DNA from 2 places in the Cellulomonas sp. NPDC089187 genome. Region 2 is predicted to be linked to the other one. Evidence: riboswitches for the same ligand, from Rfam matches in the RefSeq annotation. Region 2 holds a riboswitch; the other holds the start of a gene.
The links. Region 2 has a riboswitch for S-adenosylmethionine ahead of AB0N78_RS11910 (aminotransferase class V-fold PLP-dependent enzyme). Riboswitches for the same ligand answer to the same signal wherever they lie in the genome.
Positions count from the first base shown of each region.

Region 1: it holds a riboswitch for S-adenosylmethionine, as region 2 does, so the genes downstream of both, AB0N78_RS13820 (methylenetetrahydrofolate reductase) here and AB0N78_RS11910 (aminotransferase class V-fold PLP-dependent enzyme) in region 2, are expected to answer to the same signal.

Region 1 covers NZ_JBFBHI010000004.1:564,163-567,555, reverse strand. Annotated here, with positions in the region: gene AB0N78_RS13825 (EamA family transporter) at 81-977, shown strand; SAM riboswitch class I at 1,043-1,137, shown strand; gene AB0N78_RS13820 (methylenetetrahydrofolate reductase) at 1,143-2,162, shown strand; gene metE (5-methyltetrahydropteroyltriglutamate--homocysteine S-methyltransferase) at 2,171-3,393, shown strand, end outside.
Region 2 covers NZ_JBFBHI010000004.1:145,643-149,035, reverse strand. Annotated here, with positions in the region: gene AB0N78_RS11925 (O-succinylhomoserine sulfhydrylase) at 1-477, opposite strand, end outside; gene AB0N78_RS11920 (hypothetical protein) at 474-758, opposite strand; partial or broken gene AB0N78_RS11915 (DUF1737 domain-containing protein) at 871-1,041, opposite strand; SAM riboswitch class I at 1,046-1,139, opposite strand; SAM riboswitch class IV at 1,238-1,353, shown strand; gene AB0N78_RS11910 (aminotransferase class V-fold PLP-dependent enzyme) at 1,394-2,755, shown strand; gene AB0N78_RS11905 (hypothetical protein) at 2,760-3,080, opposite strand; gene AB0N78_RS11900 (hypothetical protein) at 3,216-3,393, shown strand, end outside.

The sequences.
Region 1 (3,393 bases), 420 kb from region 2:
ACCCTCGCCCCTGCGTCCATCGCGCAGGGCCTCCGGTGCTGCCCTCATAACCCGCCGACTCTCATCGTGAGGACATCCCCATGCGCTCCACCCCGCGCCACAGCGCGCTGATCGCCACCGGCTGCGTGCTGATCGGCTCCGCAGGCATCCAACTGTCGGCGGCCCTGGCCGAGGGACTCTTCGGGCGGCTCCCGATCCCCGCGGTCTCCGGCTTCCGGATGACCATCGCCGCCGCCGTCCTGCTCCTACTGACCCGCCCCCGGCTGCGCGGTCGTAGCCGGTCGGCTTGGTTCGGCATCGTGCTCTACGGCGTCGCCATGGCGGCGATGAACGTGCTGTCCTACCACGCGGTCCAGCGCATCCCGCTGGGCGTCGCAGTCACCCTGGAGTTCTGCGGACCGCTGGCCGTCGCGGCGGTGGGTGCCCGCGGTGCCCAACGTCTGCTCCCCGCGCTGACGCTGATCGGGGTCGCACTCGTCGCCGGGCCGCAGGGCGGTCTCGATCCGGTCGGGGTGCTTGCCGGGCTCGGGGCGGCCGCCGCCTTCGGCGGGTACACGGTGCTGGCCGGTCGGGTCGGGGACGACGACGCCGGACTGGGCGGACTGGCGCTATCCGTGACGGTGGGGGCGGTGGTGCTCGCGCCATTCTCGGTGCCCGCGGTACCGCTGGTGCAGTCCGGGGACCTACTGCCGTTGGCCGGCTCCGGGCTGCTCGGGGTGGCGCTGGCGTTCAGCCTGGACTTTCTGGCGGTGCGGCTGACCTCACCGCGGGTGGCCGGGACGCTGTTCGCGGTCGACCCGGTGATGGGCGCGTTGGTCGGTGCGGCGCTGCTCGGCGACCGGCTCACCGGGTGGATGGTGGGCGGGGTCGTGCTGGTGGTGCTGTCCGGGGCGGCGGTGATCTGGTTGTCCGGGCGGGCACCGGGTGAGCCCACCGAACGCCTTCCCGCCGACGAGCTCGGGGCCGTCCTGCGCTGAGGCACCACCGCCCTGACACGTCAAGGATGCTTGCCAGGCGTCTGAGGCCCGACCTACGTTGAGCCAACCCATCCAGAGCGACCGAGAGACCTGGCTCGTCGACGTCGCAGCAACCCCCCGCGCGAGCGGGTGCGGGTGCTTCCGCCAGGACCGATGGAGCGACGAATGAGCGTCAGCAGCACCCCCGGCGACTGTCCGGCACCTGCCGTCACCGACGGGCTCGGCGCGGTCGACCGACCCACGGTGTCCTTCGAGCTGTACCCGCCGCGCAATCCCCACGCCGCACCCAAGCTCTGGGCCACCGTGCAGGCGCTGGCCGAGGTGCGGCCGGACTTCGTGTCGGTGACCTACGGGGCCAGCGGATCGACCCGCACCACCACCCGCACCCTGGTCCGCCGACTACTGCGCGAGACCTCGCTGACCCCGATCGCGCACCTAACCTGCGTCGGCACCTCCACCCAGGAGTTGGCGGACACCGTGGGTGAGTTCCTGGACGAGGGGGTGCGAGCCTTCTTGGCGCTGCGCGGCGACCCGCCGGCGGACGGCTCCTGGCAGGCACACCCCGAGGGGCTGCCCACCGCGAGCGCCCTGGTCGGTCTGCTGCGCCGGATCGAGGCCGAGCGGTGTGCGTCCAGCCCCGCGCAGGCGGTCCGGGCCACAGTGCGACCGCTGTCGGTCGCGGTCGCCGCGTTCCCCCGGGGTAATGCCGGTGCGGGCAGCAGCCGGGAGCAGGACATCGCCGCACTGCTCGCCAAGCAGGCCGCCGGTGCAGACTTCGCCATCACTCAGCTGTTCTACGACGCACCGTCCTACCTGGAGCTGGTGGCGCTGGCCCGCGACGCCGGGGTGACCATCCCGATCGTGCCCGGCATCATCCCGATGACCGACCCGGCCCGGCTGCGCCGCGTCCAGCAGCTCACCGGCGTCGAGGTGCCCGAGCACGTGCTGGCCACCCTGGACGCCTTCGATCCGGAGACCGAGACCGCCGCCCGGCACCGCGCCGGCACCCGCCTGGGTGTCGACCTGGTCAATGCCGTGCTCGACGGCGGCGCCCCCGGCGTCCACCTCTACACCTTCAACAACGCCGGACCGGCCCTCGACCTGATCGACGGCGTCGGACTCGGCGGCTCCGGCGCACCCCGCACCCGGGTGGCCACCCTTCCTGTTCCCGTTCCCACCAGCTGAGGCGAGAGATGACCCACACCCACCCGTTCCCCGCCGGCATCGTCCTGGGCTACCCGCGCATCGGGCCCCGGCGTGAGCTCAAGAAGGCCATCGAGTCCTTCTGGGCCGGCCGTTCCACTGCGGAGGAGGTCGAGGCAACCGCCGCCGACCTGCGCCGCCGCACCCGCACCCGCCTCGCCGAGCTGGGTCTGAGCACCACGCTGCCCGCCATCCCGAGCGCGTTCTCCTTCTACGACCAGGTGCTGGACGCCGCCGTCGTGCTCGGTGCGGTGCCGGAGCGGTTCGCCGATCTGCGTGACGCCGACGGCGGGCTGGACCTGGCCGGGTACTCCACTGTGGCGCGCGGCCGGGGGGATGACCTGCCGCTGGAGATGACCAAGTGGTTCGACTCCAACTACCACTACCTGGTGCCGGAGATCGGCGCGGACACGGTGTTCTCCTACTCCTCCGACCGTCCGGTGCGGGAGTTCGCCGAGGGCCTGGCCGAGGGGGTGCTGACCCGCCCGGTCATCGTCGGCCCGGTGACGTTCCTCGCGCTGGCCAAGAGCACCGACGGCACCGCCCCCATCGACCGCCTGGACGACGTGCTGGCCGTCTACGTCGAGCTGCTGACGGCGTTCCGCGCCGCGGGTGCCACCTGGGTGCAGCTGGATGAGCCCGCACTGGTCTCCGACTCCACCGGTGTCGATGCCGACCGGCTCCTGGCCGCCACCGAGCACGCGTACCAGGTGCTCGGCGAGGCGCAGGACCGTCCGGCCCTGTTGGTCGCCGCCCCGTACGGTGAGCTGCGCGGCGCGCTGGACGTGCTGGCGGCGTCCAGCGTTGACGGCATCGCCCTGGACCTGGTCCGCGGCACCCTGCCGATCGTCTCCGACGCCACTCGCACCGCGCTGGGGGACAAGGTGCTAGTCGGTGGCGTCATCGACGGGCACAACATCTGGCGCGCCGACCTGGACGCCGCACTGACCACCCTGGAGCGGCTGGAGGGTCTGGGTGCCGAGCAGACCGCAGTCGGCACCTCGACCTCGCTGTTCCACGTGCCGCATGACGTGCAGGACGAGCCCGACCTGGACGACACTTTGAAGTCCTGGTTGGCCTTCGCCGATCAGAAGGTCGCCGAGGTCGTCACCCTGGCCACCGGTCTGACCGAGGGCCGCGAGGCCGTACACACCGAGCTGCTCGCCGCCGCCGACGCCCGCCGCTCCCGCGCCGAGGCCGCCGGAGTGGTCCG
Region 2 (3,393 bases):
GGTGCTCAGCGCCTGCGCCCACTGCTCGGGCACGTGCCCGTCGACGTAGTCGGTGCGCACACCCCAGCGGGCCAGGATCTCGTCGAAGATCACCACCGACGATCCGAACAGCGCCCGGGCGGCCACCACCCGTGAACCTGAGCTGACCAGCGCGGCGAGGGCGGTGAACACCGCACTCATCCCGGAGGCGGTGGCGTAGCAGGCCTCCGCGCCCTCCAGCAGTCGCAGGCGCTCCTCGAAGGTGCTGACCGTCGGGTTGCCATAGCGGGAGTACAGGAACCGGTCGGACTCCCCGGCGAAGGCCGCCTCGGCGTCGGCGGCGCGGTCGTAGACATAGCCCTGGGTCAGGAACAGCGCCTCGGACGTCTCCTGGAACCCGGTGCGGACCGTGCCGCCGCGCACCGCCAGGGTGTCCGGTCGTAGGTCGTCGCGGGGGAGGAGTCCGTCCTGCCAGTCACCAGGGCCGGGCGCGGTCACCAGGTCCGCCAGGGCAGGCCGTCCGCACGCCATCCCCAGTGGCCGCGCGCGCCGTCCGGGCCGACATCTCCCTCGAACCCGGTCAGCACGTTGTACGACGGTCCGATGCCCGCGGCGGTGGCGGTGCTGGCGGCGGCGATTGAGCGCACGCCGGAGCGGCACAGGAAGACCACCGGCCCACCGGCCTGTGCTGCCTCGACCTGCGTGACGAACTCGGGGTTCTGTCGACCCACGCCGTCCACCCACTCGACAAAGCTCACTCGGTCCGGCAGATCCGGCACCCCGATGCTGCGCCACTCCCCGTCGGTGCGGACGTCGACCAGTCGCGCACTCGGGTCCTGCGGGTCAGATCGCCCGCGTAGCCCGCGCTCACAGCGGACGCACCCGGGTCTCGGCGGCGGGCAGCACCACGGCCTGGGCCACGATCACCTGCTCCCCGTCGAAGGTCGCCGCCGGGCTGCCGTACAGCTGGTATCCGTCGGCGAGTGCGGCGCTGACCCGCTCGCAGAACGACCGGTCGTCGGGCCCGGTGAGCAGGCGGTAGGGCAGGGGTGCTTCGGTCATCGCTCCTCCATCGGTCCTGGCGGTAGCACCCTGGGCCGGTGTGGCCTGGGTTGCTGCGGCGTCATCGAGCCAGATCTCTCGGCCGCTCTGGATGGTGTGCCGCGACCCTAGTCACCGGATCGGGCAGAACGCCAGAACCGACCGCAGTGTGGGCGCCTGTTGACGACCGCGACATCGCCGGTTCATCCTCGGCTCAGGTCACGAGTGCCAGCGCGTAGCCCCGGCTTGCTGGCCGGCAACCCTCCCTCCGCGGCGGGGTGCCCCGGGTGACGACCTGGCCCGTCGCCGACCGACGACGGGCAAGCGCGGGGGATCCCCTGGCTCAGGGCCCCTCCACTGTCCGGAGGTCCGTATGTCCGCACCCACCCTGTCCCGCACTGGTGCCCTGCTGCCTGTGGTCGGCGGTGACACCCCCGTGCCGCTGGTCGACGGGCGCACGGTGCCCTATGCCAACCTCGACTACGCCGCCTCCGCACCCGCCCTCACCGCCGTGGCCGACCGGGTGAACGAGGTGCTGCCGCTCTACGCCTCCGTGCACCGCGGTGCCGGGTATCTCTCGCAGGTGTCGACAGCGCTCTACGAGACCTCACGCCGCACCATCGCGGACTTTGTCAGGGCACGGGAGGACGACGTGGCGGTGATCGTCCGCAACACCACCGACGCACTCAACCTGCTCGCCGGCTGCGTGCCCGGACGGGTGCTGGTCCTGGACTGCGAACACCACGCGAACCTGTTGCCCTGGGTGCACTCCGTGGGTGATGACCGTCGACGCGCCACCGTCCTGACGAGCGCCGACACCGTGGCTGGCACCCTCGATCTGCTGCGCGCCGAACTCGCCCGCGGACCGTACGCCCTGGTCACGCTCACCGGCGCGTCCAACGTCACCGGCGAGAGCCTGCCGCTGGACCGGGTAGTCGACCTCGCGCACGCGGCCGGTGCCCGGGTGCTGGTTGACGGCGCGCAGCTGGTTCCGCACCGGCGGTTCTCGCTCGCGGACACCGGTGTCGACTACGTGGCGTTCTCCGGGCACAAGACCTACGCGCCCTTCGGGGCGGGTGCGCTGATCGGGCGGCGTGACTGGCTCGACTCCGGGACCCCGTACCTTGCCGGTGGTGGCGCGGTGCGGGACGTCCGCACCGACCGCACGCTCTGGCAGCCCGCACCCGCACGCCATGAGGCCGGGTCGCCGAATGTGCTCGGTGCCGTCGCTCTGGCCGCCGCCTGCCAGGAGCTCGCCGCGCTACCCGACGGGGCGCTGGTCGAGCACGAGGAGGCGCTGCGCCGCCGCCTGCTCGACGGACTGTCCACCATCCCGGGTGTCCGGGTGCTGCGCCTGTGGCCCGACTCCACCGATCCCATCGGGGTTGTTGCCTTCACGGTCGGTGACGATGACCCCGGGCTGGTTGCCGCGTATCTGTCCGCCGAGTGGGGGATCGGCGTGCGCGACGGTCGGTTCTGCGCGCACCCGCTGCTGGCTCGGCTCGGGGTCACCGGCGGTGCGTTGCGTGCCTCGGTCGGCGTCGGGACACCAGTCGAGGCGGTGGACCGGCTGATCGAGGCGCTGCGGGTGTGGACCGAGCGCGGGCCGCGGGCGGAGTACGACGTGCGGGACGGCTGCTGGACGGTGGTCGACGACCCACGGTCCGGGGTGGACGGGATCGACGCGCTGGCGGCGACGGCTGCGGCGGGGTGCGGGCCGGTGGTGGGGGAGTGATGGGTCAGAGGAACGACAGGAACCCGAGGATGAGCAGTGCCCACACCGACACGGTGATCCATCCCAGCGTGTAGACCACTGCCTGCTCGCGCCCGGCACGGTGGCCCAGCGCAAGCCCGAATCCGCACAGTGCGGCACCTGCCGTGACCACGGGGAAGGCCGGAATGAGTAGGAGGGGCATGAATCCGGCCGTCTCCGGGGATGCCCCGCTCACGTAGATCATGAAACCGATAAAGGGCGCTATCACAGCGAACATCGCCCAGAAGCCCGCGATGCAGAGCCACCGGCTCCAGTGCCAACTGCGGGTGGGTGCGTTGGTGGCCATTCCGTGGGTGTTGAGGTGTGGTTCCATCGCAAAGAACAGTACCGATCTCAGGATGCGGCTTGGCGAAAAGGGCGCTTTCCGAGGATTTGCACGGCTGTGCTCCGCTGGCCAACGTGGCGCTGGGAGAATGGTCCGGTGAATGACGTGCTGGTGGTCCGCCTGCGCGCGGATGTCCGTTCCGGGCTTGACGCCACCTTCGCCGACATCCGCCGGAGACGACGTCATGCCTGGACCGCGCTCGCGTGGCTGTGGACGGGGACGATCGCCTTCGTCGCGCTGGCTGTCGTCCTGCGATCCGGCGGCATTCTGGGCA